DNA from 3 places in the Comamonas guangdongensis genome. Region 2 is predicted to be linked to each of the others. Evidence: predicted binding sites of a transcription regulator. Region 2 holds the regulator's gene; each other region holds the start of a gene.
What was found. Region 2 encodes FNR, which switches genes on or off when oxygen is low (the NO sensors DNR and NnrR bind a similar motif). Its sites were predicted from a motif close to TTGATNNNNATCAA; they were not measured.
Positions count from the first base shown of each region.

Region 1 (10,530 bases), on a different contig from region 2:
GCTCTGCAGATCCGCTGTGCCAGGCCGCCACCGCCCCAAACATCTGCAGCTTCCGCACGGAACCCGGCGCAAGCTACCGCGTGCAGGTCTATCTGACGCGCGAAGCGGCGCAACGCGGTGAAAGCGCCCGCTTTACCCTCACGGTCGAGCAAGGCAGCTGACAAAGGCCGCGGCTGCGGGCACGGCTCGCAGAACGACTCATATTGCCGCTGACACGACGTTGCGTTAGCCTGCGGGCTCCACTATTGCTCAGGAGCCTGCCATGCCCCGTCGTTTGGTTCTTTCTGCCAGAACCGCCCTTGCGACTGCCGCTCTGGTCGTTGGCTGCGGCGCCATGGGGGCATCGGGCGGCAACCCCATGAGCTTCTTCATCACCAGCACCAACCCCGGCAAGGGCGGCGACCTGGGCGGACTGGCCGGGGCCGACCGCTACTGCCAGTCGCTGGCCGCAAGCGTGGGCGCAGGCAACAAGACCTGGCGCGCCTACCTGAGCAATGCGGCCCTGAACGGGCAACCGGCCGTCAATGCGCGCGACCGCATCGGCAACGGCCCATGGCGCAATGCCAAGGGCGTGGTCATTGCCACCAGCGTGGCCGATCTGCACAGCGCCAATGCCAAGGTCGGCAAGGAAACCTCGCTGACCGAAAAGGGCGAGGTCGTCTCGGGCTTTGGCGACGAGGTCAACCGCCACGACATCCTCACCGGCTCGCGCCCTGACGGCACCGTGGCCGTGCCCGAGCCCGGCAAGGACACCACCTGCGGCAACTGGACCAAGAGCGACGGCGGCTCTGCCATCGTGGGCCACCACGACCACAAGGGCACCAACCCAGACCCTGTGGCCAATGCCTCGTGGAACTCATCGCACGGCACGCGCGGCTGCAGCGTCGACCAGCTCCAACTGACCGGCAGCGCCGGGCTGCTGTACTGCTTTGCGACCAACTGAGCTGGATGAAAGCGCGGGCCTCGGCCCGCTCGGACTCAAGCAGGGCTTTTGTGCCTTGCTTGAGCACCACGCCGCTCTCGATCCAATCATTCATCTTGAGTTCGTTCTGACCTCTTGATGAAAAACAAATTCAACATGCCATCGCTCCCACGAGTTAGGCGCATTTGACACACAAATCATCGCCTCTGAATTTAAACGGGTGATCAGAAGCGATATTTGATTTAGTCACGCGCAACAACAACTCTGAGAGGGACTGAATGGCTTCATGCGCTTACTGCAATACCAGGATTCTTTTTGGCGGAAAGCGAGACGGCGAACGTCGCTACTGCAATGAAAAATGTCAGCACCAAGGGCGACTTTCCGAAGCGGCGAGTCAGCTCTCCCCCGCCGACGTCAAGGCTTATATCTTTCGGGTTCACAAAGGCAACTGCCCCCGATGTGACGGCCCCGGCCCGGTGGATGTGCACACCTCTTACCGTGTGTACTCCGTGGTCATGATGACATCGTGGTCGAGCCGGCCGCTGGTGGCTTGCGCCCGATGCGGCACCAAGCAAAAACTTGGAGACACGGTCTTCTCATTGTTTCTGGGTTGGTGGGGCCTGCCTTGGGGAATCTTGATGACCCCCGTGCAACTCACCAGAAATCTGATTGCCTTTGGCAAGACCCCAGACCCTGAGACGCCCTCGCCCGCGCTGGAGCAAGTGCTTAGAAGCCATTTGGCAGCCCAGCTTATTGCCAATCAGCAACAAGCGGCGCTATCGCAAAGCGCCCAACCTGGCAGCAGGTAGTGAAGTCGCGGCACCGAAGCTGCCGTTGAAATCTGGTTAGCGCCGAAAAAGCGGCTGCTAACGCACAAAGGCAATGCAGCTCTCTACATTGCCTTTTTCTTTGGTTTATTACAGTTGCCCAACATCGCACTGCGGGTCGGGGTTAATTCTTTAGTAACTTATTTTTACAGATAATGCAGCGCATGCATTTTCTGCTTATCTTGACTACGCAGCATTTTTGCTGCCAGCCACCGCTATGACTCAAGCCATAGCGCAGCCCATCTATCGCTGCGGCAATACCTATTCTCAAGAGGCATGCAAGGGCGGCAAAGTGGTGGAAGACAAAACCACCACCCTGCACAGCGGGCACTCGGGAAGCACCGTTTATCTGTGGTAATCGTTTTTAAGAAATATGACTACTGAAGAAAATCCTTGGGCAAAAGATTTATTAAATCGATCAAATGTTGCCGACTTCATTTATTCTGTCGTAAAAAGCAACGACCTCTCCAATGGAGATGACAACGCTCTTATCTTTAGTATTGATGGTGAATGGGGCTCAGGAAAAACTCACTTTATAAACTGTTGGATGAAAGACCTGTCCTCAAAAGGTCATCCAGTACTCAGGTTCGATGCTTGGGAGCACGATCTTAGCGAAGAGCCATTTGTTGCCCTAATGAGTGAATTCAAAAAAGCAATTCCCGAATGGACAGATAAAATAACAATCGATAAAATCGCAGTCAACTCAATCAAAGAAAAATCCTCTGAGCTTTTAAAGTCCGCCGCATCGGCTTTTATTCCAAGTGTGAAGCAACTAATAACGCACCAAGTAAAAAAATATGCTGGCGATCAGTTCCTTGAAATAATCAACGGTGGTGAAAATAAAGATAGAGACGATGAAAATTCCCCAAATTTAACAAAGGACTCTCTAAAAATAATAGAAAAAGAATTTAAAAATCAGCTCGACTCGCATCAAATAAGACAAAAATCCATTACCGCACTAAAGGAAAATCTTTCTCAAATATCAAGTCTACTTTCAAAAGAAGAAAATATTTCCAATCCTATATTTATTTTTATCGATGAGCTTGACAGATGTCGTCCACTTTATGCCATCAAGCTACTAGAGACCTTAAAGCATATCTTCAACGCTAACGGTTTCTGCTTCGTTGTCGCTACAGATCAGTCGCAGCTTTGCGAGTCCATAAAGGCAGTGTATGGCTCTGGATTCAACTCCAGAATGTATCTAAAACGGTTCTTCAGCTTCGACTTCACTTTACCAGCACCCAGAAGGCTAGAGTTCATTAAGATTCTTAGTAAGAATTTAGAAGAAAAATTCAAATTCAATGAATTTAATCACCTTCCGCTGCTTGAAATAGTTGATAACGAGCGACCTCGCATACATATATCCTTCGCATATATATTTGATAAAATATCCTCTTTTTTCGATTTAAGCCTTCGCAGTATTCGTCAAATTTATAATAGATACATAATAATCAGCAATCTCTACCGCAACAAGTCTCAACACGAAACATTACAAAATACATTTCTAATATGGTGTTTATGTTTAGCTCACAGAGACAATGATGACTTTATAAAATTCAAAAACGAACAAAAAAGCGAATATTTAGAATTATCAAGAAAGATAAATTTTGCATACTACTACGATGGGTTTGTTAATAGAGAAACAACCATTATCAGTCTTTACGAAATAATAAGCACATACAATATCTTAAGAAAAAGGAAGGCCTCCCATACTGAAATAAATGATGGATGGGATTCAAACATCTATAGATATTCTTTCACAGGAATATCACCTTCGTACGACGATTACATTGATCTATCCCTGATGTCTCTCAATTACAAGATCTAGTCGAGAGATTTAAAGAACTCCCCCCTGTCATCCGACTTCTAGTACACTAGCAACGCCTCGCAAGAGGTGGAGCGTAAGAACTCCAAGAGCAGGCGGGAAAACCGCATCCGATAACTGGCGGTTTTTTTTGCGCCCGGACATTGCACGCCTGCACTCTTGCAGACGGTTGGTTTATGGCCGGGAGGGCGACGGATACAAGACCCGAAAGGGGAAGAAGTCCGCCTAGCTTGCTCTAGGTTCTTAACCTCCCGGCCACCTCGTTGGCGGCGCGTAAGAACGCTCCAGCGAGGCTTTCAAGTCTCAGCAAGGAGCATCTCATGTCGCAACCCGCATTGGCCTCTGCGCCTACTCTGACCGTCATTGACGGCAAGCCCACAACTCTGAGCACCGAGCTTGCTCACCACTTTGGTAAGAACCATCGTGATGTGCTTCGAGCCATTGAAAACCTGCTCCCGTCCCTGACACCCGAGCACCTGCGCAATTTTGCGCAGGTGTCTGTTGAAATCGAAGGCGGCCAAGGTGCCAAAGCCGCATACCCAGCCTACCGCCTGACCCGCGACGGCTTTACGCTGCTGGCCATGGGCTTTACCGGCAAGAAGGCACTGGCCTTCAAGCTGGCCTATATCGACGCCTTCAACCGTATGGAGGCCGCGCTGCACTAGCCTGCGGACACGCAGCGCATAGAGCTGGCCTTTTCTCTGGCCGCAGAGGCCGCGGCGCAGGTGCATCGCACGGTGTTCAATGCGGTGATGCAGGGCGATGCAGACGAGTGGCAGCACAGCCGCTACTTGCTGAATCTAAACTACGACAGCCAGGGCCGCCCCACCCTGCCCCATGCCCAGCCGATTGCGACGGACCAGATGGTGGTGTCCTTCAGCAGCCTGCCTCAGCGCATTGCCGACGGCGAGATCATGAGCGCGACCGACGCGCATCTGGCCACGCTGGCAACGGCCTGCACCCAGCGGCTGACCCAGCGTGCCCAGCACCGTGAAATGCAGGTCACGCTGCCGGTGTACCCCGGCCAGCGCCCTACATCTGCACCTGCCCTGTCCGCCAAGCAGCCCCCTGCGCCCGATGAAGGCCTGCTGCGCATGACGTTCCGATAGGCGGCTTTTGATGGCCGGACGCGTCTGGACATACCCAAGCCCCCTCTGAGGGGCTTTGGTTCAGGCCTCTGGGGTGGAAGGCCAGAACAACTCGGACTTCAGGAAAGTAGTAAGGCAAAGCGAGTACCGCTCCCAAGAGTACGCAACCCAAGGTCGATGTGGAGTACTCCAGGCCGGACAGCACAACCGGCAGATTGAAGCATGCGACGACCCACGACGCAGCAGAAGACCACAGGGTAAGCCACTGCGAACTGATCTGCATGGCGTCGCACGGTCGCAAGGCATTGCGGGCATTTTGCTGGGCATCGAAACCCAGCGCGTGCTGGTGAACAGCAGCATTCCGGTGCTGGTGTATCGGCCCGTTTTAGCTTGCTCTCAAAATGCAATCAACTCCCCGGCACCCTGGTTCGAGGGGGTGTTTTTCATGCACCGTCCGTCGTGTAGCATAGGTGCATCAAGTTGTGAGCTGATGCTTCCATTTGTCACGCCTGCCGCGGCGTCTTTGTTCATTCAGCAAAAAGGGAGAACGCAAATGAGTAACGCAATCGCTACCGACGCCGACCTGGCCTGGAAGACTGGCCCGATTCGCCCCAGAGCCTGCACCTGCGGCAGTGTGGTGTGTCAGTTGCTGCATGAACGGGTCATGACCGATATGTCCCGCCGCATGTTTGTAGGCGGGGTGGCCGCCATGATGGCGCCGTTCGTAGGCCTGCATGCGGCAGAGCCCGGTGCCGGCGGCACGCCAAAGCAAGCCGACCGTCCCGTGTTGCTGACCAATCTGCGTCTGTTTGACGGCACGGGCAAGGCGGTGCGCCAGGGCGTGCAGGTGCTGATTCAGGGCAAAGTGATTGCAGCCCTTCCCTCTGCCGGCGAAAAGGTGGAAGGTGCCCAGGTGATCGATTGCCAGGGCAAGCTGGTGATGCCGGGCATGATCGATACGCACTGGCACACCATGCTGGCAGCCATGCCGCAGATGACGGCCATGACGGCAGATCTGGGCTATCTGTACATCTCCGCCGCGCAGGAAGCGCAGCGCACGCTGATGCGCGGCTTCACCTCGGTGCGCGACGCTGGTGGCCCTGCCTTTGCGCTCAAGCGCGCGATTGACGAAGGCATCGTGCCGGGCCCGCGCATCTATCCCAGCGGAGCGATGATTTCTCAGACCTCGGGCCATGGCGACTTTCGCCTGCGCAGCGATATTCCGCGTGCAGCGAACGAGCCGCTGAGCATGGTGGAGCAAATCGGCGTGGCCATGATTGCGGACGGCGAGACCGAGGTGCTGCGCCGCGTGCGCGAACAACTGATGCTGGGCGCATCGCAGATCAAGATGCTGGCCGGCGGCGGCGTAGCATCGCTGTACGACCCGATGGACAGCACCCAGTTCACCGAGAAGGAGTTGCGTGCCGGCGTAGAGGCCGCCGCCGACTGGAACACCTATGTGATGGCCCATGTGTACACGCCCAAGGGCATCAAGCGGGCCATAAAGTCAGGCGTCAGAAGCATTGAGCATGGCCAACTGGCCGATGAAGAGAGCGTGAAGATGATGCGTGACGAGGGCGTGTGGTGGAGCTTGCAGCCGTTTTTGCAGGACGAGGACGCCAACCCCTACCCCGATGCCGCACGCCGCGAAAGCCAGTCCCGCGTGACTGCGGGCACTGCGCGCGCTTATGAAATGGCTCAGAAGTACGGGATCAAGACGGGCTGGGGCACGGACATTCTGTTCAGCCCCAAGGGCACGGCCACACAGGGCCGGCAACTGGCCAAGCTGACACGCTTTTACGACCCGATGACGCTGCTGAAGCAGGCTACGGGCACCAATGGCGAACTGCTGGCTCTGTCCGGCGAGCGCAACCCCTACCCCCAGCCGCTGGGCCACATCGCCCCCGGTGCGTTTGCAGATATTCTGGTGGCCGAGGGCGACCCAACGGTGAATCTGGACTTCTTGAGCAACCCGGAACAGAACCTGCGCCTGATCATGAAGGACGGCAAGGTGCACAAGAACACGCTGTAAGGGAGACAAATGACACAGCAGACCAAGACCGCCGCAGCGGCGCTGCTGGTGCCCAGGCGCAGAACAAAGAAGCAGCCGATGCATAGCACTTTCAACTCACTCCCTATTTGTGGATGACAGGTCTGGACGGCAGCGCGAAAGACAAGCCGCACGGCCCAATCTGCCTCAGATAGTCTGCTTTTGATAGCTGCCGGCGCTTGAGGGACATGCGCTGGCGGCATTTTCTGCGCCATGCCGGTGCGACTTTGATTTTCATCAAGAAACGTCAGCAATACCCCTACAAAGCGTTGCCCCCGCCCGCGTGCGGTGGGAATATGCATTCGACAGCGATTCGGATTCTTTTGGAAACAATGCGCGCTTTGCCGCGCCAGGAGACTGGATATGTTCAAGCATGTGCTCATCCCCACGGACGGTTCGGAACTCTCGCAGGCCGCGGTCCGCGCGGGCATACAGCTGGCCAAGGAGCAAGGCGCCCAGGTCACCGGCCTGTATGTGATGCCGGACTACCGCGCCCTGATCTATGGGGCAGACGCGCTGGTGACGTACAACTCGTCCGAGTTTGAAAAGAGCGCCAACAAGGATGCTGACACCGCCCTGCAGTTCATCGAGAAACTGGCCCAGGAAGAAGGCGTGCCCTGCAAGACGGACCGCTCGACCAGCATGTCCGTGTTTCAGGCCATCATCAAGCAAGCGCAGACCAGCGGCTGCGACCTGATCTGCATGGCCTCCCACGGCCGCAAGGGCATCAGCGGCGTGCTGCTGGGCAGCGAGACCCAGCGGGTGCTGACCCATAGCAACATCCCGGTGCTGGTGCACCGCCCCGCCCTGGCCTAGGGCTGCCCTGGGAGTCATTTTTTGATAGCTGCCAGCGATTGCTGGATAAGCGCTAGCAGTACTAACCCCTGATTCAATCGATCTCATGGTTCGGCGGCCGCGCGGTCTTGGTGCCGCCCGATGCAGGCCGGGCCCGACGGTTGAATCAGTACGTTGCTCATGCAGGTATTGCACAGCATGCGAGCCTTGGCATAGATTGGATCGAGCCCGCTATTCAGGCGCACAAGGAAGCTGAATATGTTCAAACATCTGCTTATTCCCACAGACGGCACGCAACTCTCGGAGGCCGCGGTCCGCACAGGCTTTCAGCTTGCCAAGGAGCAAGGCGCCCAGGTCACGGGCCTGTATGTGATGCCGGATTACCGCGCCCTGATCTACGGCGTGAATGCGCTGATGACGTACAACGCCGACGAGTTCGAGAAAAGCGCGAGCCAGGAGGCCGACGTCGCCCTGCTGTTCATGGAGCAGCTGGCCCAGCAGGAAGGCGTGCAGTTCAGGCCCGTGCGGGTGACGAGCATGTCCGTGTTCCAGGCCATCATCAGGGAAGCGGAAAACAGCCATTGCGACCTGATCTGCATGGCCTCGCACGGGCGCAGGGGCATCAGCGGCATTTTGCTGGGCAGCGAAACCCAGCGGGTGCTGACCCACAGCCACATCCCGGTGCTGGTGCACCGGCCGGCCCTGGCCTAGACGGGCCGCCTGCCAATTTTCGATTCATTACCGCACGCAAGAAAGCTGTACATGCTCAAACATCTGCTCATCCCCACGGACGGCTCGGAGCTGTCGGAGGCCGCGGTCCGCGCGGGCATCCAGCTGGCCAAGGAGCAAGGCGCCCAGGTCACGGGCCTGTATGTGATACCGGATTACCCCGTGATCTATGGAACGGAAGGCATGCTGAGCTTCAACGCCTATGAGGAACTGGAGCGAAGCAGCCACAGAGCTGCAGACACCGCGCTGCAGCTGATCGAGCAGCTTGCCCAGCAGGAAGGCGTGCCTTGCAAGACCGTCAAGGTGGTCGATATCTCCGCCTATGAATCCATCGTCAGGCAGGCCAAGACCAGCGGTTGCGACCTGATCTGCATGGCCTCCCACGGGCGCAAGGGCATCAGCAGCGTGCTGCTGGGCAGCGAGACCCAGAAGGTGCTGAGCCACAGCAGCATCCCCGTGCTGGTGCACCGGCCGGCCCTGGCATAGGACGCGCCCCGGAAGTCGTATTTCCGCAGCTGCCGGCGTTCGTTCAGGAGGCGCTGGCAGCCATTTTTCTCGGTTCCATCAAGTACAGGAAAGCTCTGCCCATGTTCAAACACCTGCTTATTCCCACCGACGGCTCGAAACTCTCGGAGGCCGCGGTTCGCGCAGGCATCCAGCTGGCCAAGGAGCAAGGTGCCCAGGTGACCGCCCTGTTTGTGATGCCCGACTATCGCGCCATGGTCTATGGGGCACGGACGCTGATTGCCTATGACCTGACGGAGTTCGAAAAAGGCGCCCAAGCGGAGGCCGATGTCATTTTGCAGTTCGCACAGGATCAGGCCAAGGCCGCAGGCGTGCAGTGCAAGACCGTGCGCGTGACCAGCCCCTCGACCAGCGAAGCCATCATCAAGGAAGCCCGGGACGGCCACTGCGACCTGATCTGCATGGCGTCCCACGGCCACAAGGGCATCACCAGCATTTTGCTGGGCAGCGAAACCCAGAAGGTGCTGACCAACAGCAATATTCCCGTGCTGGTGCACCGGCCGGCCTTGGGCAAGCACTGATAGCGCCTTCCATCGAAGGGGCTGATGCACTGCACAATCGAAAGCAGAAATAAAAGCTGTTACTCACGGTGCACTTGCTTTAGGATGACATCTGATGAGCGCGAACTGCTGTGGATGCAGTCAGACCCGACTGACACGGGATTTTCCAAGCCACCCTTATGGGTGGCTTTTTTATGGCCGACCGGCGGAGTCATGCGACGCGGCCATGCAAGCCGATCGAGACCTTTGAGAGGGGTGAGCCTTGCGGCCCTGAGCTGCGGGCACACGCCTGGGCGCCTGACCCCTTCCTAAACCCTAGAGCGCATTGTTTGCCTGGCACGCATCGGGCAAACTGCTTCGCCATCCAGCTTTCTTTGCCGGGCCCAGGGCATCCACCCTCCCTTTCAATCACTTCCCCTGGCGTGCCCCCACAAGGCACCGGCTCTTTATCCCTTACAGGCCCGCAGACGCGGGCCTTTCTTTCTTGGAGCCGCGAACACCACCCAGCAAACCGTAGGTTTGCGATTGAGACAAGGCGCGAAGCCGCAGGCAGTACAAAAGTACGACAAGGCGAAGCAACGACGTATCAAGGGTGGTATTTGCGGGTCTTAATAGCCCCGGCTGCGCCCGCCATAGTAGGGGTCCCTTCCGCCATAGCCCGAGCCGGGCCCGGGCCGCATGCTGCCTTGATCCTCATGGCCGTCCTGGCCGCGATCCCGGTCATGCTCATGATCCCGGTCTCGATCTCGGTCGCCATCCCGGCCTCTTTCGAACTGGTGAGAACCGCGGCCAGAATCGCGCCCGTAATCAGGCGGCGGCACGACACAACCGGCCAACGTCAAAGCAGCCGCAGCCAGTGCAAGTAGCGCTTTCATGGCAACCCTTTCTGCAAGTGGTTACATCAGCCTAGTCCGCCTGACGAAACCCCTTGTAAACCGATGTTCCCCTGGCTTCGATGCAAGGCTGTTTCTCTGGCGGCCTGGTCAGCGGAAGCTGCTGCGGTGCCCAAACGTCTGGATCCGGCGACATGCCGGCCGCGAGCCTGTGGCCGGGCAGCGGTGACACCAACTGAAACGTTTGGCGGGCCGCGTTTTCACCGGACAGTCATATTCCCTGTCAACAATCTGACGGTGTGAAACGTTAGACAAACACGAACCCATTTCAAACCGTCTTTCAAGGAGTAGCCATGACTTATCTGTACGCCGCATACCCAGAATTCAAAGCGACGCAAGAGGTTGTGACTCAGATGCCGGACCCGCGCTCCCCCGA
Region 1 covers NZ_JBFYGN010000005.1:40,419-50,948, forward strand. Annotated here, with positions in the region: gene AB6724_RS05725 (DNA breaking-rejoining protein) at 1-161, shown strand, start outside; gene AB6724_RS05730 (hypothetical protein) at 263-943, shown strand; gene AB6724_RS05735 (KAP family P-loop NTPase fold protein) at 2,123-3,577, shown strand; gene AB6724_RS05740 (Rha family transcriptional regulator) at 3,895-4,239, shown strand; gene AB6724_RS05745 (hypothetical protein) at 4,300-4,683, shown strand; gene AB6724_RS05750 (metal-dependent hydrolase family protein) at 5,216-6,694, shown strand; gene AB6724_RS05755 (universal stress protein) at 7,076-7,528, shown strand; gene AB6724_RS05760 (universal stress protein) at 7,766-8,218, shown strand; gene AB6724_RS05765 (universal stress protein) at 8,270-8,722, shown strand; gene AB6724_RS05770 (universal stress protein) at 8,824-9,282, shown strand; gene AB6724_RS05775 (hypothetical protein) at 10,448-10,530, shown strand, end outside.
Region 1: the regulator FNR is predicted to act here: its motif matches at 6,940-6,953, upstream of AB6724_RS05755 (universal stress protein).

Region 2 (10,530 bases):
CCATGTGCAGCTTCGGACTGATATCCGGTCAAGGCTATGCTGGCGGCATTCACATGCAGTACCTGCAGATTCTGTGCATCCAGCAGCCAGACGGCCTCTTGCAAGCCGTCCAGCATGGATACGAGCAGGTTGTCGGCAAAATTGCCCATGGTTGCCTGCGACGGCTGCGGTGTCACAACGAGCCTTTCTCTGCCGCGATGGCCGCGGAACTGTCAAAAAAGTAACATGTGCGCCTGTGGGGCTGCAAGGACTTGATGGCATCCTGCTTGACCTGGTCCCGGTGCAGGCCGCGCCGTATGCCGAGCAGGTCCTGTTGAGCCAGATCCACCAGCTGCAGCCTGGTTTCCAGATCCGGGCTGTAGACCAGAACACTGGGCTTGAGCGTCTGGCGGGTATTGACCGATATCACCTGCCCCTGACGGCCGTCGCTGAGCTCTACCAGCGAGCCAGGAGGATACACACCCAGCGTCTGCACAAAGGCCTGAAGCACGTCGAAAGCGTAGCGCTGGCGGTACTGCCCGTAGAGCGCCCCCAGGACCTCATGCGGTGTCTGGCCCGCGGCGGCATGGGGTGGATTGCACAAACGCTCATAGCTGTTGGCCAGCGCCAGAATCTGCCCGGCCAGCTCCATATCGCTGGCCAGCAAGCCCAATGGGAAGCCGCTGCCATCGGCCCACTCGTGATGCTGGGCGATCGCCGTGGTCACGGCCGGCCCATAGCCCATGGCCTGGGCCAGGGCTACAGACTCGCCCACATGCCGCATATAGAGAGAACTGCCGACCTGCCCCTGGTTCAGCGCAAACGCATGGACCGGGATATTCAGCGCCTGTTTGCCCAGGTCGTGCAGCAAGGCGGCCACGCCCAGATCGTGCAAAGCCTGTCCCTGCAAGCCCATGGTCTTGCCCACCAGCATGCCGAGCACGGCGGTGTTGACGCCATGCACGCAGGCCGCGCCACCGCCCTCATCGGCCAGCAGATGCAAGATCACGTCGCGCTCCTGAGCGAGCTGCACCACATACTCGGCGACCAGGGCATCGCTGCGCTCACGCGCGGCCGGAAGATCGGTAGGAACCAGCCCCTGCACGGCGTCGAAATCCGATACCGCGCTCTGAAACTGGGATTGCAGGACCTGCATGCAGGCGCGCCAAGCCTCGACGTCGTCGCGGGCCTGCGCCACCGGTTCCTGGCCGCCGTCTGCCGGAGCCTCAATGCCGGCGCCCGAGCCGGGCTCGGGGTCGCTGCGCGAGGGATCGTACTGAACGCTCTTCAGGCTCAGCGACTGAAGCGTCTGCAACTGCTCGGCCGTGGTGATCTTGAAACTATTGACCGGAAACGGGTGACGCAGCCAGCCTGTGTCCAGGTAGACATACATGCCGAGACGCAACTGTCCGATATCAATAGAGACGAAACGATTCACTTTGGACTAAACACACAAGATGTTGCATTATTCCGCAGTTCTGTGGCTGCTAGAGCGGAACTAGGGTCAATAGGGATGCGGGCAAACCTGCCCAAGCACCACACTCCTAGCTTATCGGCACCAAAGACTGGGTTTGTAGACCAAATCCATCCACAAAGCCCAGGCGGCCACGCCGATCAGCATCAGACCTGCAATTCTCGTGCCCCATTGAGCACGCAAGCCGTTGAGCCGCGAATGCCCCAGATGCCACAGCCAGGGCCCAGCCACCAGCCACAGAGCGCCGCCCAGCGCAAAAGCCACCATGGACAGCGCCCCCTGCCAGGCCCCGCCACTGAGAGCCGCAACCAGCACCGCGGAATACAGCAGGCCGCAAGGCATCAGCGCCCAGGCAAAGCCCGCTGCCAGGCTGCCTCCCGGCGCAGTCACCCAGGGCTGCACCTTGGCCCAGGCGGCGCGGCCCGCGCGCTCCAGCCACACGGGCTGGCGCGCCTGCACCACCATGGCCAGCCCCCAGGCCATGACCGCCACATGCATCAAGGTCCACAGCTGCTGCAGCGCCGTGGTCTGGCTGGTCAGCCAGGAAAGGCTTTCCATGGCCACGGCCGCCACGCCGCCCAGCAGCGCATAGCCGGCGATACGCCCCAGGTGGAAGCAGCCGGCCCGCAGCCACTGCCGCTTTTGCAGCCCGTGCACGACCACGGGCTGCTCGCCCCGCGGGCGCACGCCGCTCACCGCGCTGCAGGGAGCAGCGCACATAACAAGACAATGGGGCCCACCCACGAGCCCCATGATCAAAGCGGTCCAGACCAGCGTCAACAACATGCGCTAGATGATGCGTGAAAACCGCGTCCGGTTCTTGTCGGCCTGCAAATAGCGGTCAAACAGCATGGCTACTCCGCGCACAAAAAACCAGCCCAGCGCAGTGACCTGAAAACCTTCATCGCTCAAGGTCAGCAGCCCGTTCTTCTGCATTTCCTCAAGCGCCGCCATCTCGGGCGCAAAGTATTCGCGGAAGTTGATCAGCCAGGCCTGCTCCATGGGCTCGTACAACACCACACCCTGGCACATGACGGCCATGATCACGGCGCGGCGCAGCAGATCGTCGCGCGACAGCGCCAGACCGCGCTGCACGGGAAGCAGACCGCCGTCGATCGCGTCGTAGTACTCCTCCAGCGTCTTGACGTTCTGGCTGTAGGTCGCGCCCACCTTGCCGATGGCCGAGACGCCCAGCGCAATCAGATCGCAGTCGGGCTGGGTGCTGTAACCCTGGAAATTGCGGTGCAGCCGGCCCTGGCGCTTGGCGATCGCCAGGGAGTCATCGGGCAGGGCGAAGTGGTCCATGCCCACATAGACATAGCCGGCGTCCATGAAGGCGTCGATGGCCCCCGAGAGCATGTTGAGCTTGTCCTGGCCCATGGGCAGATCGGCGGATTCGATGCGCCGCTGCGGCTTGAAGCGCTCGGGCAGATGCGCATAGGCATATAGCGCGATGCGATCGGGACGCAGCGCGTTGACCTGCTCCAGCGTGCGCGCAAAGGACTTCGGTGTCTGCTTGGGCAGGCCGTAGATCAGGTCCACATTGATGGAGACGAAGCCCAGCTCGCGCGCTTTTCCCACCAGCGCGAAGACCTGCTCGGCGGGCTGCACGCGGTGCACGGCTTTCTGCACCTCGGGGTCGAAATCCTGCACGCCAAAGCTCAGGCGATTGAAGCCCATGTCCTTGAGCACGGCCAGGCGCTCATTGCTCACGGTGCGCGGATCGACTTCGATCGAGTACTCGCCTGCGGGGTCCAGCTTGAAATGCTCGCGCATCAAGGCCATCAGCCGACGCAGCTCGTCGTCGCTGAAGAAGGTCGGCGTGCCGCCCCCCAGATGCAGCTGGCTCACCATCTGCCCTCTGCCGCAATGCTGGGTATGCATGGCAACTTCACGCGCCAGATAGTCCAGGTACTCTGCGGCCTTGTCATGATGCCTGGTGACGATCTTGTTGCAGGCGCAGTAGTAACACAGCGACTCGCAAAACGGCACATGCACATAAAGCGACAAAGGCAGGGCGCGGCTGCCGGAATGGGCTTTGCGTTGCTGCAGCGCCAATATATAGTCGTCGGGGCCGAAAGCCTCAACAAAACGGTCGGCTGTTGGAAACGACGTGTAGCGTGGCCCCGGTATATCAAAACGGCTTAGCAACTCGGGCGTGACTGCGGTCATAACTCTGGCGTCAGGGTGCGCTCACATTGCCTGCAACAAAGAGCTCTCATGACCTGGGATAGGCAACAAGTCTGAAGGCAGGTGCAGCAAACGCGGTTTTTTGAATGAATGCCTGCACTGTGCCCCAAGGCAAACCCCCTGTCCTTGACGAAAATCAAGGGACTCCAAGGCAAGGGCTGCGACAATTTGATCCATCTCATCTCAAACTACGAGGTCAATGACTGGCACGACGGCTAAAGCCAAGCCTGTGTGTGCCGTTGCTGCAAACCCCATGAATCTTCAAACCATCAAAGCATCCTGCTCCAACTGCAATCTGCGTGAACTGTGCATGCCCATGGGCTTGGACGATGAACAGATAGAGCGCATTGACGAAATCGTGGCCACGCGCCGCAAGGTCAAGCGCGGGGGGCTGCTGTTTCGCAATGGCGAAGAATTCACCTCGCTGTATGCGATCCGCACCGGTTTCTTCAAGACCTGCGTGGCCACCGAAGATGGGCGCGACCAAGTAACCGGCTTTCAGATGGCGGGCGAAATCATAGGCCTGGACGGCATCGTCAACGATCACCACACCTGCGACGCCGTGGCGCTGGAAGACGCCGAAGTCTGCGTGATGCCCTTCGACAAGCTCGAGCAGCTCTCGCGCGAGGTCACGGCGCTGCAAAACCATGTGCACAAGGTCATGAGCCGCGAAATCGTGCGCGAGCACGGCGTGATGCTGCTGCTGGGCAGCATGCGCGCCGAAGAGCGCCTCGCGGCCTTTGTGCTCAATCTCGTGCAGCGCCTGTCGGCGCGCGGCTTTTCCAAGTCCGAGCTAGTGCTGCGCATGACGCGCGAGGAGATCGGCAGCTATCTGGGTCTGAAACTGGAGACCGTGAGCCGCACCTTCTCCAAGTTTGCCGAGGACGGCATCCTCGAGGTCAAGCAGCGCCACCTGCGGATTCTCGACACCGACGCGCTCAAGCGTATCGTCAACAGCCAGCAGTGCCAGAGCTGAGCCCTTCCCTCCCACAAGCACAAAGCCCGCACGCAGCGGGCTTTGTTTTTGCGGCCTCGGCGCCCTACTCCACCCAGGGCTCGGAGACTATGCCGCCGTTGAGCTCATGCGCCGAGCGCGCCAGCATCCTGGTCATCAGGCTGCCCACCATGGTGACCAGCCAGAAGACGAAGAAGCCCACCGTATAGATGGCGCTGCGCGACCACTCGAGGGGGGCGCCCATCCAGTGCGCATCCAGCGGGTCCACAAACGCAAAAACCACCATTTCCATGATCGCCGCGGCCAGAAAGGCAGGCCAGGCAATCCACATCCAGCTGCGAGCGTCCATCACGAATCTCCTTGGGCTGTGGGGGCAATGCCATTTTGCACAAGGATGGAGATCGCAGACCGGGGGCATGCACCAAGGCGGGAAACCCTGAACCGCTATGTTTTAGAGAGCTTACAGCGCCTGCCTCTCATTGATTTTCCACCTCAAATCACCTGAAAATCATGAAGAACCAGCGCAGAGCGCTCATGTTTTGAGAGTCCTGCCATGACAAAGGCCGCAAAGCGGCCTTTGATGGAGTGGCGCCGGACGCTCAGCGATCCAGAGGATGGTCGTGGGCCGGGGTCGCCGCATGGTTGCGGCCGGTCACGGCCGGAGCCAGGCTTTTTTGCGCTTCGGTCAGGCGCTGGTTGATTTCCAGGCCATGGCGGTAGTAATCGGGATCGACCACGGGATCGGGCTTGCTCATGGCGATATAGGCGGTCACCAAGCCCGCAATCACCACGACCAGCGGTCCGGAGATGATGAGCCAGACATGGGCGAACTTCCACCAGGGCTTGCCGTCCTCGGGATGGGGAGCTTTTTGCGCCTGGGCGGCTCTTGCTTGTGTTGCCGACATGAGAAACCTCTTTCAAATTGCTATCGCCCGGCCGGTGTCGCACAGGGTCGACTCGGGCCGGACAGATGATAGTCCGCCGCTCAGCGCGGCACCAGGAACACGGCTTTTTCGGACGTCCGCCCCGCCTCGGGATTCACGGCATCCACATTGAAGTGCACGGCATGCGAGCCCGGCTCCGCCGAGCCATAGGGAATCTGCAGGCGCACGGCAATGCCGCGGGTCTCGGCCGGGCCGACGACGACCTCCTGCTCGGAAGCCACTTCCAGATGCTCGAGGCCCACGGCGCTGATGCGGTAGCGCTGCTCGGATTCGGTGGCATTCATGATCTGCAGACGGTAGACGTTTTCGAGCTTGCCGCCGGCCACGATGCGCGACAGCGATGCACGGTCGCGGATCACATCGGCCTTGAGCGGCTGACGCAGCACCAGGCTGGCAATCATGGCGGCGCTCAGCGCCAGCAGCACGCTGGAGTAGATCAGCACGCGCGGGCGGAAGATGCGCCGCATCACCTGCACCTGCTTCCAGGCCTTGGCCACGGCATTCTGCGTGGTCAGGCGGATCAGGCCGCGCGGATACTCCATCTTGTCCATCACCGAGTTGCAGGCGTCTATGCACAGGCCGCAGCCTATGCACTCGTACTGCAGGCCGTTGCGGATGTCGATGCCCACGGGGCAGACCTGCACGCAGAGCTTGCAGTCTATGCAGTCGCCCAGGCCCTGAGCCTTGTAGTCCGCGTCTTTCTTGCGCGGGCCGCGGCCTTCGCCGCGCGCCGCGTCGTAGCTGACGATCATGGTGTCCTTGTCGAACATGGCGCTCTGGAAGCGCGCGTAAGGGCACATGTATTTGCAGACCTGCTCGCGCATATAGCCGGCATTGCCGTAGGTGGCGAAGCCGTAGAACAGCACCCAGAAAATCTGCCAGCCGCCCTGCAGCGCCATCAGCTCCACGCCCAGCTCGCGAATCGGCACGAAGTAGCCGACGAAGGTGAAGCCGGTCCACAGGGACAGCGCAATCCAGAGGAACTGCTTGAGCGACTTCTTCCAGAGCTTCTCGAAGGTCCAGCCGCCCTTGTCGATGCGCATGCGGGCACTGCGGTCGCCTTCGACCTTGCCCTCGATCCACATGAAGATCTCGGTATAGACCGTCTGCGGGCAGGAGAAGCCGCACCACAGGCGGCCGGCCACGGCCGTAAACAAAAACAGGGCCAGTGCCGAGATGATCAGCAGGCCCGTCAGATAGATGAAGTCCTGTGGGTAGAGCACCAGCCCGAACAGGTAAAAGCGCCGCGCGCCCAGATCGAACAGCACCATCTGGCGCTCGCCCCACTGCAGCCACGGCAGACCGTAGAAGACGATCTGGGTGAGAAACACCATGATCCAGCGCCAGCGCGAGAACAGCCCGCTGATGGAGCGGGAATAGACTTTTTTCTCGGACGCGAACATGGGCACATATTCGGGCCCGCCTTCCTGAGGCTCGGGAGTGATCGGGATGACCTTGCGGGGTTTCCCGTTATCGCATGACATCGCAGTTCCTTAATGTTTTTGTAATTTCTGAAATCACAAACAAGAAAAAGGCGGTGCCTAGGCACCGCCTTTTAAGCCAGACTACTTCTGAGCTTCTGTGTGCGAAAGACTCCAGACATAGGATGCCAGCACGGCAATCTGTGCCTCGGTCAGCTTTTCCTTCTGGGCAGGCATTTCGTTGTGCTTGCCATTATTGACCATGTTCACGATGGCCGCCTCACCCCAGCCATGCAGCCAGATGTCGTCGGTCAGGTTGGGCGCGCCCAGGGCCTGGTTGCCCTTGCCGTCCATGCCGTGGCAGGCGGCGCAGGCCACGAACTTGGACTTGCCCAGAGACGCCTTGACGGCATCGTGCGGGCTGCCCGACAGGCTCAGCACATAGTTGGCCACGTTGCGCACGTCTTCTGCAGTACCCACGGCAGCCGCCATGGGAGGCATCACGCCGATGCGGCCGTTGGTGATGGTTTCCTTGATCTTGTCGGGCGTGCCGCCATGCAGCCAGTCGCCGTCGGCCAGATTGGGGAAGCCCTTGCCGCCGCGTGCGTCGGAGCCGTGGCACTGCGCGCAGTTGTTCATGAACAGGCGCTCGCCGATGGCCATGGCCTTGGGATCCTTGGCCATTTCCTCGGTGGGCATGCTGACGAACTTGGCGTACATGGGCTCCAGGTCCGCCTTGGCCTTGGCCATTTCCTTGTCGTAGGCGCCGGTCTGGCTCCAGCCCAGCTTGCCTTCGAAAGCACCCAGGCCGGGGTAGGCGGCCAGATAGGCAAGGCCGAAGATCACGGTGATCACGAACAGACCCATCCACCATTTGGGCATGGGGTTGTTGAGTTCGCGCAGGTCTTCGTCCCAGACATGGCCCGTGGTGTTGTCGCCCGAGGAGACAACTTTTTTGCGCGCCACCAGCACCAGCAGCATAAAGCAGCCAAGAATGCCGATCAGCGAGACGGCCGCGATGTACACGGACCAGAAATTGTTAAAGAAATCGCTCATGGGATGTTCTCGTTGTGGTGATCAGACTCAGTCTTCCAGGAATGGGAGCTGAGCTGCCTCGTCAAAACGGGCCTGGTTGCGGCGGGCATACGCCCACCACCAGATACCCACGAAACACGCCAGCGATGCCAGCGTGGCCACGATGCGCATGGTGGTGATATCCATTTCCAGCCCCTCCTCTCTTACTTGACGGCTCGGCCCAGGACCTGCAGATAGGAGATCACGGCCTCCATCTCGGTCTTGTCCTTGACTTGGGCCTGTGCACCCGCGATTTCCTCGTCGGTGTAGGGCACGCCCACCTTGCGCAGCGCGCTCATGCGCTGGGCCACCACGGTGTCATCCACCTTGCTGGTTTCCAGCCAGGAGTAGGCAGGCATATTGGACTCGGGCACCACGTCGCGCGGATTGTTCAGGTGGATGCGATGCCATTCGTCGCTGTACTTGCCGCCCACGCGGTGCAGGTCGGGACCGGTACGCTTGGAGCCCCACTGGAACGGGTGGTCGTAGACGAACTCGCCGGCCACCGAGTAGTGGCCGTAGCGCATGGTCTCGGCGCGGAAGGGGCGGATCATCTGCGAGTGGCAGTTGTAGCAGCCTTCGCGCAGATAGATGTCGCGGCCCATGAGCTGCAGCGGCGTATAGGGCTTGAGGCCTGCCACGGCTTCCGTGGTTGACTTCTGGAAGAACAGCGGCACGATTTCCACCAGACCGCCGATGGCCAGCACGAACAGTGTCAGTGCGATCAGCAGAAAGTTGTTGGTCTCGATCTTCTCGTGGGAAAAGCTCTTGGGAGCTGCGGTATTTTGTTCAGACATTGCTTGTGCTCCTCAATGCTCAGGCGTGGGCCAGGGCGGCAGGCACTGCCACCTTCACGGAACGGCCGGACATTGCGGTCTTCCAGGTGTTCCAGGCCATCACCAGCATGCCGCCCAGATACAGCAGGCCACCGGTCACACGGATCACATAGAAGGGATAGGTCGCCTTCACGCTTTCCACAAAGGTGTAGGTCAGCGTGCCATCGGGGTTCACGGCGCGCCACATCAGGCCCTGCATCACACCGGCAATCCACATTGCGGCGATGTACAGCACGATGCCGATGGTGGCCATCCAGAAGTGCAGCTCGATGGCGGGCACGGAGTGCATCTTGGTCTTGCCGAACAGGCGCGGGATCAGGTAGTAGAGCGAACCCATGGTGATCAGGCCCACCCAGCCCAGGGCGCCCGAGTGCACGTGGCCCACGGTCCAGTCGGTGTAGTGGGACAGCGCGTTCACGGTCTTGATGGCCATCATCGGGCCTTCGAAGGTGGACATGCCGTAGAACGACAGGGACACGATCAGGAAACGCAGGATGGGGTCGTCACGCAGCTTGTGCCAGGCACCCGACAGCGTCATGATGCCGTTGATCATGCCGCCCCAGCTGGGAGCCAGCAGAATCAGCGAGAACACCATGCCCAGCGACTGTGCCCAGTCGGGCAGCGCGGTGTAGTGCAGGTGGTGAGGACCGGCCCACATATAGGTGAAGATCAGCGCCCAGAAGTGCACGATCGACAGGCGATACGAGTACACGGGACGACCGGCCTGCTTGGGGATGAAGTAATACATCATGCCCAGGAAGCCTGCGGTCAGGAAGAAGCCCACGGCGTTGTGACCGTACCACCACTGCACCATGGCGTCCTGCACGCCGGCATAGGCCGAGTAGCTCTTCATCCAGCCGGCGGGGATGGAGACGTTGTTGACGATGTGCAGCAGGGCCACGGCCAGAATGAAGGCGCCGAAGAACCAGTTGGCCACGTAGATGTGCTTGACCTTGCGGATGCCGATGGTGCCGAAGAACACGATCGCATAGGACACCCAGGTCACGGCGATCAGCAGGTCCAGGGGCCATTCGAGTTCGGCGTATTCCTTGCCCTGGGTATAGCCCAGCGGCAGGCTGATGGCGGCGCCGACGATGACCAGCTGCCAGGCCCAGAACGTCAGGCTGGCCAGCTTGGGCATGAACAGCTTGGTCTGGCAGGTGCGCTGCACCACGTAGTAGCTGGTGGCGAACAGAGCCGAGCCGCCAAAGGCGAAGATCACGGCGTTGGTGTGCAGCGGACGCAGACGTCCGTAGCTCAGCCATGGGATGCCGAAGTTGAGTTCCGGCCAAGCCAGCTGGGACGCGATGAACACGCCCACAGCCATACCTACCACCCCCCATACCACGGCCATGATAGAGAACTGTCTTACGACGGTGTCGTCGTAATAGACAGCATTGTTATTTGTTGCTTCCATCGGGCACCTCTTAGATTGCTTGCAAAGTGTTCATTGGTTTCTCATTGGGCTCGTTGAGCCATATCAATCGTCTCGAAGAATGCGTTCAGCTTCTTGTTCCACGCTCTCGAACTGACCCCGGTAAACCGCCCACCACAGGGCGGCCACAATGGCCAGAACAAGCACCACCGAAAGCGGTATCAATACATACAAAACGTCCATCAATGGCCTCCTTGAGTCAGTGGCATGACGGTGCCCCGC
Region 2 covers NZ_JBFYGN010000021.1:30,328-40,857, forward strand. Annotated here, with positions in the region: gene AB6724_RS16515 (sensor domain-containing protein) at 1-149, opposite strand, end outside; gene AB6724_RS16520 (cyclic di-GMP phosphodiesterase) at 173-1,417, opposite strand; gene AB6724_RS16525 (sulfite exporter TauE/SafE family protein) at 1,529-2,239, opposite strand; gene hemN (oxygen-independent coproporphyrinogen III oxidase) at 2,243-3,625, opposite strand; gene fnr (fumarate/nitrate reduction transcriptional regulator Fnr) at 3,897-4,619, shown strand; gene AB6724_RS16540 (hypothetical protein) at 4,684-4,947, opposite strand; gene AB6724_RS16545 (FixH family protein) at 5,198-5,503, opposite strand; gene ccoG (cytochrome c oxidase accessory protein CcoG) at 5,584-7,026, opposite strand; gene ccoP (cytochrome-c oxidase, cbb3-type subunit III) at 7,108-8,019, opposite strand; gene AB6724_RS16560 (cbb3-type cytochrome oxidase subunit 3) at 8,047-8,184, opposite strand; gene ccoO (cytochrome-c oxidase, cbb3-type subunit II) at 8,202-8,834, opposite strand; gene ccoN (cytochrome-c oxidase, cbb3-type subunit I) at 8,854-10,290, opposite strand; gene ccoS (cbb3-type cytochrome oxidase assembly protein CcoS) at 10,354-10,491, opposite strand; gene AB6724_RS16580 (heavy metal translocating P-type ATPase) at 10,491-10,530, opposite strand, start outside.

Region 3 (10,530 bases), on a different contig from region 2:
TGGACGCCGCCGACGACATCGTTCGCCCCTTGCAGGACCGCCCGGTGCGCGTGGACCGCGAGACGCTGGCCCTGGGCTATGCCGGGGTCTACAGCTCCTTCCTGCGCCACTCCGAAGCCGCGGCCGCCAAATATGGACTCAAGGCCGTGGACATTCTGGTGGAGCTGGGCAAGCGCCGCATGGTCGGAGGGCAGGAAGACATGATCGTCGATGTGGCACTGGACCTGCTGCACCAGCGCGCAGCCGCCGCGGCCTGACCACCCGAAACAAGCCGTGCCCAAAGCGGCGCGGCCCACAAGGAGATTCCAATGAATAGCAACATCAGCGAAGAAGCCAGCAGCCGCTTCATCACCATTACCGAAGACGGAAAGCCGCTGCAGCTGCATTACCACGATGTGGGGCGCGGCGACAAGGTCGTCGTCATGCTGCATGGCTCCGGGCCGGGAGCCAGCGGCTGGTCGAACTTCCACCGCAATATCGAACCTCTGGTCGACGCCGGCTATCGCGTCATCCTGCTGGACTGCCCGGGCTGGAGCAAGAGCGATTCCATTCTGAGCACGGGCTCACGCTCGGACCTCAATGCCCGCTGCCTCAAGGCCGTGCTGGATCTGTTGGGCATCGCCAAGGTGCACATCATCGGCAACTCCATGGGCGCGCACAGTGCCGTGGGCTTTGCACTGGCCAACCCCCAAGCCATCGACAAGCTGGTTCTGATGGGCGGAGGCACGGGCGGCCCCAGCCAGTTCGTGCCCATGCCCACGGAAGGCATCAAGCTGATTGGCGCGCTCTACCGCGAACCAACGGTGGAGAACCTCAAACGCATGATGAATGTGTTTGTCTACGACGCCAGCAGCCTGACCGAGGAGCTGTACCAGCAGCGCCTGGCAAATATTCTTGCGCGCCGCGACCACCTCGAGAATTTCGTGAAGAGCCTGCAGATCAACCCCAGGCAGTTCAGCGACTACGGCCACCGCCTGCCGGAAATCAAGGCCAAGACCCTGGTGATCTGGGGGCGCGACGATCGCTTTGTGCCCCTGGACATCGGCCTGCGCGTGATCTGGGGCATCCCCAATGCCGAAATGCACATCTTCAACCAGTGCGGTCACTGGGCCCAATGGGAACATGCGGACACCTTCAATCGCATGGTTCGGGAGTTCCTGGCTCGATAAGTGAACGCAATGCTCCCCAAGGCCGCGCCGGCGTGTAGGCCCATCGGCTGAGGAGCAGATCGCGGCTATTGCCGCGCGGGCTCAGATCTCCATCGTCTGGCCCAGCTCCGGCACGCTCACATTGAAATGCAGCTGCTGCCGCAGTTCCCGGGCCAGGGTCTGGGCCGCATCTTCTTCGCCGTGAACCACAAAGGTCTGGGCCGGCGGCTTGGCGAATGCAGCGGCCCAGTCCAGCAGCGCCTTCTGGTCGGCATGGGCAGAAAAACCGCCCAGCGTATGCACGCTGGCGCGCACCTCGACCTCCTCGCCAAACATGCGCACCTGCTTGACGCCGTCGACCAGGCGCCGACCCAGCGAGCCCCGGGCCTGAAAACCGCAGATCAGGACCGCACATTCGGGCCGGGACAGATTGTTGTGCAGATGGTGCAGCACGCGGCCCGCATCGCACATGCCGCTGGCCGAGATGATCACGGCGCCGTTTCTGATGCGGTTGAGCTTGATCGACTCCTCCACATCGCTGATGAAGTGGATATGGGGCGACTCCTTGAGTTGCCGGGCGCTGGCTAGCAGCTGCTTGGCCTCCTCATCGAACACCGCAAAGTGCTTGAGCGTGATCTCGGTGGCGGCCACGGCCATGGGCGAATCCACAAAGATCTCGACATTGGGCAAGCGTCCCTGCTGGATCAGCTGCACAAAGTGATAGAGCAGCTCCTGGGTGCGGCCCACGGCAAAGGCCGGAATGACCACATTGCCATGGGGCACGGTGCGCGTGACGACCTCTACCAGCTCGTCCAGCGTGTCCTCAGTATTCCGGTGCAGACGGTCGCCATAGGTGGACTCGATGAGCAGCACATCGGCCTGTGCTATCGGTGTCGGGTCGCGCAGGATCACGCGGCCGGGCTGGCCCAGGTCGCCGCTGGCCACCAGCTTTTTCGTGCCGCCTTGGCCATCGGCCAGCCAGATCTCGGCGATCGCCGAGCCCAGAATATGCCCTGCGTCCTGGAAGCAGAGCCTGACCGAGGGATGGGGCTCGAACTGCTTGCCATAGGGCTTGGCCTGGACCAGTTCCATGGCCCTTGCCACATGGGCCAGGGTGTACAGCGGCTGCGCCTGGTAGGCGTCCTTGTCGCTCTTGCGATCGTGGTGGCGCTTGGCATAGCGCTCGGCTTCGATCTGCTGGATATGGGCACTGTCCTTGAGCAGCACATCCAGCAGGTCCCTGGTGGCCGATGTCGTGTAGATCGGACCCTTGAAGCCCCGCGCCGCCAGCTTGGGCAACAGGCCGCTGTGATCGATATGGGCGTGGGTCAGCACCACGAAATCGATGCGCGCAGCATCGAAGGCAAAGGCTTTTTGGTTGTGCTCGTCGGCCTCGCGCCCGCCCTGAGCCATGCCGCAGTCGATCAGAAAGCGGCAGCCATGCGCCTCCACCAGAAAGCAGGAGCCCGTGACCGACTGCGCCGCACCGTGAAATGTGATGTTCATGAAGCACTCATTGACGATCCACATGGACCGTCAATGAATCTAGCACCACTCGTAGCTGCGTCGCCAGACGAGTCGGCCTTGGCTTGACCTGCATCAATGCGGCCCGCTGTCGAGGCGCCTGTGGCCTCGCGGGCCCTGCGTCAGCGGCTGCTCGCCAACTGCTCTGCGCGATCCCAGCCCCCGCCCAGCGCGCGTATCAGTGCCACCGTCGCGGTGTACTGCGCGGTGCGCACCTGCAGGGCCTGACGCCGGTTGCGCAGCTCGTTGCGGCGCGCGTCCAGCAGCTCGAGCTGGCTGACCAGGCCATTGCGGTAACGCACGTCCGACAGGTGGGTGGCGCGCTCGGACGATTGCACGGCCTGCCCCAGCACCTGGGCCTGGCCTGCGAGCAGGCGCAGAGCGCTGAGCTGATCCTCCACCTCGCGGAAGGCTGCCAGCACCTGGCCGCGCTGGGCCGCCACGGCAGCCTCCAGACGCGCGCGCGCGCCCTCCTCCTGCGCGGCGCGCTGGCCGCCGTCGAAGATGGGCAGCGACAGCAGCGCACCGATTCCCCAGGAGCGCGCCGACCACTTGAACAGGTCGCCCAGCTCGGGCGAGGCATAGCCGCCATTGCCCGTGAGCGTGATGGCCGGGAACCATGCGGCCTGGGCCACGCCCACGCGTGCCTGGGCCGCGAGCACCGAGGCCTGGGCCGCGGAAACATCGGGACGGCGCGCCAGCACGGTGGCGGGCACGCCCGGCGGAATCACGGGCAGCGTCGCATCGCCCGACGCTGAAGCCAGCGTGAAGCCGGTGGCGACATCGCCCACCAGCACGGCCAGCGCATGTGTGAGGGCCGACTGCTGGCGCTCCAGTGCCAGCGCCTCGGCCTCGGTGGCCGAAACTTCGGTCTGCATGCGCGCCACATCCAGCTCCGCCGCATCGCCGCCCCGGTAGCGCTTCTCGATCAGCGTCAAAGTCTCACGGTAGGCCGTCAGGCTTTGCTCGACCAGCTGGTGCTCGGTCTGCAGCGAGCGCAGCTGCAGATAGGTCTGGGCCACATCGGCCTGCACCATGAGGCGCGTGCTCTGCAGCAAGGCCTCACGTGCATGGGCGTCTTCGCGCGCAGCCTCGCTGGCACGCGACAACCGGCCGAACAGATCAGCTTCGTACGAGAAGCTAAGACCGGCCGTGACCAGGGTTGCGGGCTGCATGCCGTTGGCGGTATTGGCCCCGGCCTGACGCAGGGCGCCGCCCGAGGCACCGATCTGCGGCTGGCGCTGCGCATCGGCCGAGCGCAGCAGAGCGCGCGCCTCGGCCAGGCGCGCGGCGGCGGTCTGCACATCGGTGTTGGCCTGGCCGGCGCGCTCCACCAGGACGCTGAGCTCGGGGTCGGCAAACGCCAGCCACCAGGCGCCGCGCGGCTGGGCCTCGGCCGGAGCTGCCGTCGTCCAGCCAGCGGCAGCTTGCTTCCCGGTGCTGAAGCTCGCGGGCACGGCCAGGCCCGCATGCTCCGCCACCGCGGGCGGCGCGCTCGCGCAGCCGGCCAGCACCAGGGCCGCCATCAGCGCGCTCAGCGGCAGCGCCAGGGATCGAATGCGTTGCATCGCGTTCATATCGGAATCCATTCTCGAATTGGGTTCATTCTTCGTAGGCACGCGGCGCAGCAGGCATGGGCAAGGCCGATGCACCGTGGCCGGACTCGCTGATCGGCGCGACATGACTGCCGTGCTGCTGCAGCGGCCGGTTGCCGGCAAGGCGGCGCAACAGCACGTAGAACACGGGTGTGAGGAACAGGCCGAAGGCCGTCACGCCAATCATTCCGCTGAACACGGCCACGCCCATGGCGCTGCGCATCTCGGAGCCGGCTCCCGTGGACAGCACCAGCGGCAGCACGCCCATGATGAAGGCCATCGAGGTCATCAGGATGGGCCGCAGGCGCAGTCGGCTGGCTTCGATGGCCGCCTGTACCGGCGTGCGTCCCGCGAACTCCAGCTCGCGCGCGAACTCGACGATCAGGATCGCGTTCTTGGCCGACAGCCCCACCAGCACGATGAGCCCGATCTGCGTGAACACGTTGTTGTCGCCATGCGAGAGCCACACGCCGGTCATCGCGGCCAGCAGGCCCATGGGCACGATCAAGATGATGGCGACGGGCAGCGTGAGGCTTTCGTACTGCGCCGCCAGCACCAGGAACACCAGCAGGATGGCGATGGGGAACACCAGCACGGCCGAATTGCCCGCGAGGATTTCCTGATAGGTCAGCTCCGTCCACTCGAAGCCTATGCCGGGCGGCAGCGTCTCGGCGGCAATGCGTTCGACGGCCGCGCGTGCCTGCCCCGAGGAGAACCCGGGTGCAGGGCCGCCGTTCACGTCGGCCGCGAGAAAGCCGTTGTAGCGCATGGTTCGCTCGGGACCGTAGCTGGGGTCCAGCTTCATCAGCGCGGACAGCGGCACCATCTCGCCCGTCATCGAGCGCACCTTGAGCTGGCCCACGTCCTCGGGCCGCGCGCGGAAGGCCGCGTCGGCCTGCACGCGCACGCTGTAGGTGCGGCCGAACTCGTTGAAGTCGTTCGCATACAGGCTGCCGAGGTAGATCTGCAAGGTCTCGAAGATGTCCGTCACCGGCACGCCCAGCTGGCGCGCCTTGGTGCGATCGATGTCGGCATAGAGCTGCGGCACATTGACCTGCCAGCTCGTGAACAGGCCTGCCAGCTCGGGCGTCTGGTAGGCCTTGACCATGAAGGCCTTCACTGCGGCATCCATGCCGGCGTAGCCTAGCGAGCCCCGGTCCTCGATCTGCAGCTTGAAGCCGCCCGTGGTGCCCAGGCCGGCCACCGGCGGCGGCGGGAACATGGCAATGAAGGCATCCTGGATCTCGCCGAAGGCCTGGTTCAGCTGCCCGGCCACGGCCGCGCCGCTCTGGTCCGCACGCGTGCGCTCGGCAAAGGGCTTGAGCATCACGAACACGATGCCGGCGTTGGAGCTGTTGGTGAAGCCGTTGATCGACAGGCCCGGGAAGGCGATCGCATCCTCCACGTTCGGGTTCTTCTTGACGATCTCGCCCATGCGATGGATCACGCTGTCGGTGCGGTCCAGCGTCGCACCGTCGGGCAGCTGCGCAAAGCCGACCAGGTATTGCTTGTCCTGCATGGGCACGAAGCCGCCCGGCACCAGGTGGAACAGGCTCCAGGTCGCGCCCACCAGGGCCAGGTAGACAACCAGCATGCCGGCCTTGTGCCCGATCACGCGCCGCACGCCGCCGCTATAGGCCTCGGAGCCGCGCTGGAACACCGCGTTGAAGCGCCCGAAGAAGCCGCCCAGCACGCGGTCCATGCCGCGCGTGAGGGCATCCTTGGGCTCATGGTGGCCCTTGAGCAGCAGCGCGCTCAGCGCCGGCGAAAGCGTCAGCGAGTTGATGGCCGAGATCACCGTCGAGATGGCGATGGTCACCGCAAACTGGCGGTAGAACTGCCCCGTCAGGCCGCTGATGAAGGCCAGCGGCACGAACACGGCCACCAGCACCAGCGCAATGGCGATGATGGGGCCCGACACTTCGCGCATGGCGCGGTAGGTGGCCTCGCGCGGCGTGAGCCCGGCCGCGATGTTGCGCTCCACGTTCTCCACCACCACGATGGCGTCGTCCACCACGATGCCGATGGCCAGCACCAGGCCGAACAGCGACAGCGCATTGATCGAGAAGCCCAGCAGGTGCAGCACCGCGAAGGTCCCCACCACCGACACCGGCACCGCCAGCAGCGGAATGATGGAGGCGCGCCAGGTCTGCAGGAACAGGATCACCACGATCACCACCAGCGCAATGGCTTCGAGCAGCGTATGGATCACCGACTCGATGGAGGCGCGCACGAACTGCGTGGGGTCATAGGCAATGCGGTACTCCACGCCCTCGGGCATGTGCTTGGCCAGCTCGGCCATGGTCTTGCGCACGTTCTCGGAAATCTCCAGCGCATTCGAGCCCGGCGCCTGGAACACGCCCATGCCCACGGCCGGATCGTTGTTGAGCAGCGAGCGCAGCGAGTAGTCGGCCGCCCCCAGCTCCAGCCGCGCGATGTCGCGCAGCCGGGTGACGGCACCGTCCGCACCGGTCTTGACGATGATGTCGCCGAACTCCTCGGGGCTGGAGAGCCGCCCCTGGGCGTTGATCGACATCTGCGTGTCCACGCCGGGCAGCCCGGGCGAGGCGCCCACCACGCCGGCCGCGGCCTGCACGTTCTGCTTGCGGATGGCCGCCACCACGTCGCTGGCCGACAGGCCGCGCTGCGCCACCTTCTGCGGATCGAGCCAGGCGCGCATGGAATAGTCGCCGCCGCCGAAGATCTGCACCTGTCCCACGCCGGGAATGCGGGCCAGCCGGTCCTTGACATTGAGCACCGCGTAGTTGCGCAGATAGTCGATGTCATAGCGGCCGTTGGGCGAGACCATGTGCACCACCATGGTCAGGTCGGGCGCGCTCTTGACCGTGGTCACGCCCAGGCGGCGCACTTCCTCGGGCAGGCGCGGCTCGGCCTGCGAAACCCGGTTCTGCACCATTTGCTGGACCTTGTCGGGATCGGTGCCGAGCTTGAAGGTGACGGTGAGCGTCATCACGCCGTCGGTCGTGGCCTGGCTGCCCATGTAGAGCATGCCTTCCACGCCGTTGATGGATTCCTCCAGCGGCGTGGCTACGGTTTCGGCGATCACCTTGGGGCTGGCGCCCGGATACTGCGCGCGCACCACCACCGAGGGCGGAGCGACCTCCGGGTACTCCGAGATCGGCAGCGTCCGCATGGCGATCAGGCCCGCGAGAAAGATGAGCACCGACAGCACGCCCGCGAAGATCGGGCGGTCGATGAAAAATCTGGAAAGGTTCATGGCATCAAGGGATTAAGGGTTCTCAAGCCGCGGGTTGCTTGGCGGCGCTGCGGCCGTCGGCCAGCTCGGCCTTGGCGTCCATGGGCACCTCCTGCGGCGCGACCACCACGCCCGGCCGCACGCGCTGCAGCCCGTTGACGACGATGCGCTCGCCGGCCTTGAGGCCGGAGCTGACCACGCGCAGGCCGTCGACCGGCGCGCCCAGCAGCACCTCGCGGTACTCGGCCTTGTTGCCCTCGCCGATCACCAGCACGAACTTCTTGCTCTGGTCCGTGCCCACGGCGCGCTCTGTGATGAGCACGGCCTGCGCGCTCTGCGGCTGACCCATGCGGATGCGCGCGAACTGCCCGGCCATGAGCGTGCCGTCGGCGTTGCCGAACACCGCACGCACGCGCACCGTGCCGCTTTTCGCATCGACCTGGTTGTCGATCAGCTGCAGATGGCCCGCATAGGGCGTTCCGTCGCCCGTGCCCACGCCCATCTGCACGGGAATGGTCTCGATCAGCGCGCGCGTGCTGCGTCCCTCGCTGGCGGCCTGCAGGCCCTGCAAGGCATTGGCCACGATCTGCTCGTCCACATCGAAGCTGGCATACATCGGGTCCACCGACACCAGGGTGGTCAGCACCGGGGCCCCGGCACCCGAGCTCACCAGGTTGCCGACGGTGACCTCGATGCGGCCCACGCGCCCGTTGACCGGCGCCTTCACCTGCGTGTAGCCCAGGTTCAGCCTGGCGGTCTGCAGTGCTGCCTGGGCAGCACGCAGGTTGGCATCGGCCTCGCGCTGGGCATTCACGCGCTCGTCATATTCCTTCTGTGCGATCGCGCGCTCGTCCCACAGGCGCGCGGCGCGCTCGGATTCGCTTTGCGTATAGGCCATGCGCGCCCGGGCGGCCACGACCTGCGCCTCGGCACGGTCGACTTCCGCCGTGTAAGGGGCCGGATCCACGGTGAACAGCGGGTCGCCGGCCTTCACCAGTGCGCCCTCCTTGAAATGCACGGCCTGCACCGCCCCCGAGACGCGCGGGCGCACGTCCACGCGCTGCACGGCCTCGAGGCGGCCGGAGAATTCGTTCCACAGCGTCACGTCCTGCTGCAGGACCTGGGCCACCGAGACCGGCACGGCCGGCGCGGCAGCTTGCGGCGCGGGCGCCTCGGCATGCGAGGCCTGCAAGCCCAGCATGGTGGCGGTCGTGGCGATCACGGCCGCTGCAACGCCGGCGGCGGCCCACCGGCGACGAATAGAGAGTTTGGAATGGTCGTTCATGGCGAGGTCTTTAGTTCAAAGGTTGAGAGCGGTAAAAGTGCTTCCAGCGGCAGGCAAGACTCATCCCTTCCAGCGCTCGGGCCAGGAATCGAATGAGAGAGAAAAGAAAAAGGCGCAGCTGAGCTCCGTCCGGCCCCTAGGGGCCGGATCAGGCCGGCGGTCTCAGCGAGGCTGGGTCAGCTCAAAGCCGACATCGGGTCATCTCGAAAAACTTGCGCAGCCGCTGCTGCAACTGCACGGCACAGGGGCAGGACTCGGGCGGCTGCTCCAGCAGCGCCTGCGGCCACTCGCCCGCTTCTGCGAATACATGCTGGAACACGGTCAGGCCCGCGGCTTCCAGGCGCGCACCGTAGTTCAGCGCTTCATCGCGCATGGGATCGGACTCGCCCACCGCAATCAGGGTCGGCGGAAGCCCGGCCAGGCGGCGCGCCCGCGCCGGCACCGCATAGGGGTGCTCGGCATCGTGCGAGCCGCCCAGGTATTGGCACCATCCCGCAGCCCACTTGCACTCGACGGACTCGCCCTGCGCGGCACGCTGCGAAGGCGTGGCGGCGCAGGGGTCCAGCATGGGCGAAATGAGTATCTGCCCGGCCAGCGGCGGCTGCAGCTGGTCGCGCGCCATCAGGCACACGCCGGCCGCCAGATTGGCGCCCGCCTCTTCGCCGGCCAGGTACAGCGGCGCGCCCTTGCCGGCCAGTTTGCTGCGCTGCTTGTAGGCCCACTGCAGCACCGCATAGCCCAGCTCCAGCGGGCGCGGAAAAGGATTCTGCGGCGCCAGCGGATAAGCCACCGACACCACGCAGGCCCCGGCCGCCGCCAGCGAGCTGCCCACGGTGCAACCGTTGTCCAGATCGCCGGCCACGAAGGCGCCGCCATGGAAATGCACCACCAGCGGGCACACTTCGCCGCGCTTCTTGCCGCCATACATGCGCACGCTGGCCTCCATGCCGTCCGCCACGGAGATCGTGGCATCGGTATGAGCGGTCAACAGCGATGGAATGGCTTTGGTGTTTGGCATGAAATTTCCGGACGGCACCGGGTGATGGGATAGGAATGTAGCGACAGGCATCAACGGCATAAACCCCGCAAACGCGCCCACACTGTTTCCAATTCTCGAACAATGACGGCCAGACCTCTGTGTGAGAATCCCGCATCCTCGGCGAGTCCGGGATTTCACGAGGACAAGGAGATCCTATGGATCAGATTCAGGCCATGCGTATTTTCGCGCGAGTGGTGGAAGCCGGCACTTTCACGCGGGCCGCCGATTCGCTGCAGATGCCCAAAGCCAGCGTGACCAAGAATGTGCAGGCGCTCGAGGAGCGCCTGCGCGTGAAGCTGCTCAACCGCACCACGCGCCGCGTCACGGTGACCGCCGACGGCGCAGCCTACTACGACCGCGCCGTGCGCCTGCTGGCCGACTTCGACGACCTCGAGGCCAGCGTGAGCCAGGCCCGCACCACGCCGCGCGGCCGGCTGCGCGTGGATGTGGGCACGACCGTGGCACGCCTGCTCATCATTCCCCACCTGACCGAGTTCCAGTCGCGCTACCCCGAGATACAGATCGACCTGGGGGTGAGCGACCGCACGGTGGACCTGATCAGCGACAACGTGGATTGCGTGATCCGCGGCGGCGAACTGGCCGACCAGTCGCTGGTGGCGCGGCGCATAGGCAATCTGGAGTTCATCACCGTCGCCGCCCCCGAATACCTGGAACGCCACGGAATTCCCCAGCACCCGCGCGAGCTCGAGTCCAGCCACCGC
Region 3 covers NZ_JBFYGN010000015.1:19,154-29,683, reverse strand. Annotated here, with positions in the region: gene dmpG (4-hydroxy-2-oxovalerate aldolase) at 1-257, shown strand, start outside; gene AB6724_RS13635 (alpha/beta fold hydrolase) at 309-1,169, shown strand; gene AB6724_RS13630 (MBL fold metallo-hydrolase RNA specificity domain-containing protein) at 1,251-2,654, opposite strand; gene AB6724_RS13625 (efflux transporter outer membrane subunit) at 2,795-4,261, opposite strand; gene AB6724_RS13620 (efflux RND transporter permease subunit) at 4,275-7,505, opposite strand; gene AB6724_RS13615 (efflux RND transporter periplasmic adaptor subunit) at 7,528-8,769, opposite strand; gene AB6724_RS13610 (alpha/beta hydrolase) at 8,951-9,787, opposite strand; gene AB6724_RS13605 (LysR family transcriptional regulator) at 9,964-10,530, shown strand, end outside.
Region 3: the regulator FNR is predicted to act here: its motif matches at 2,738-2,751, upstream of AB6724_RS13630 (MBL fold metallo-hydrolase RNA specificity domain-containing protein).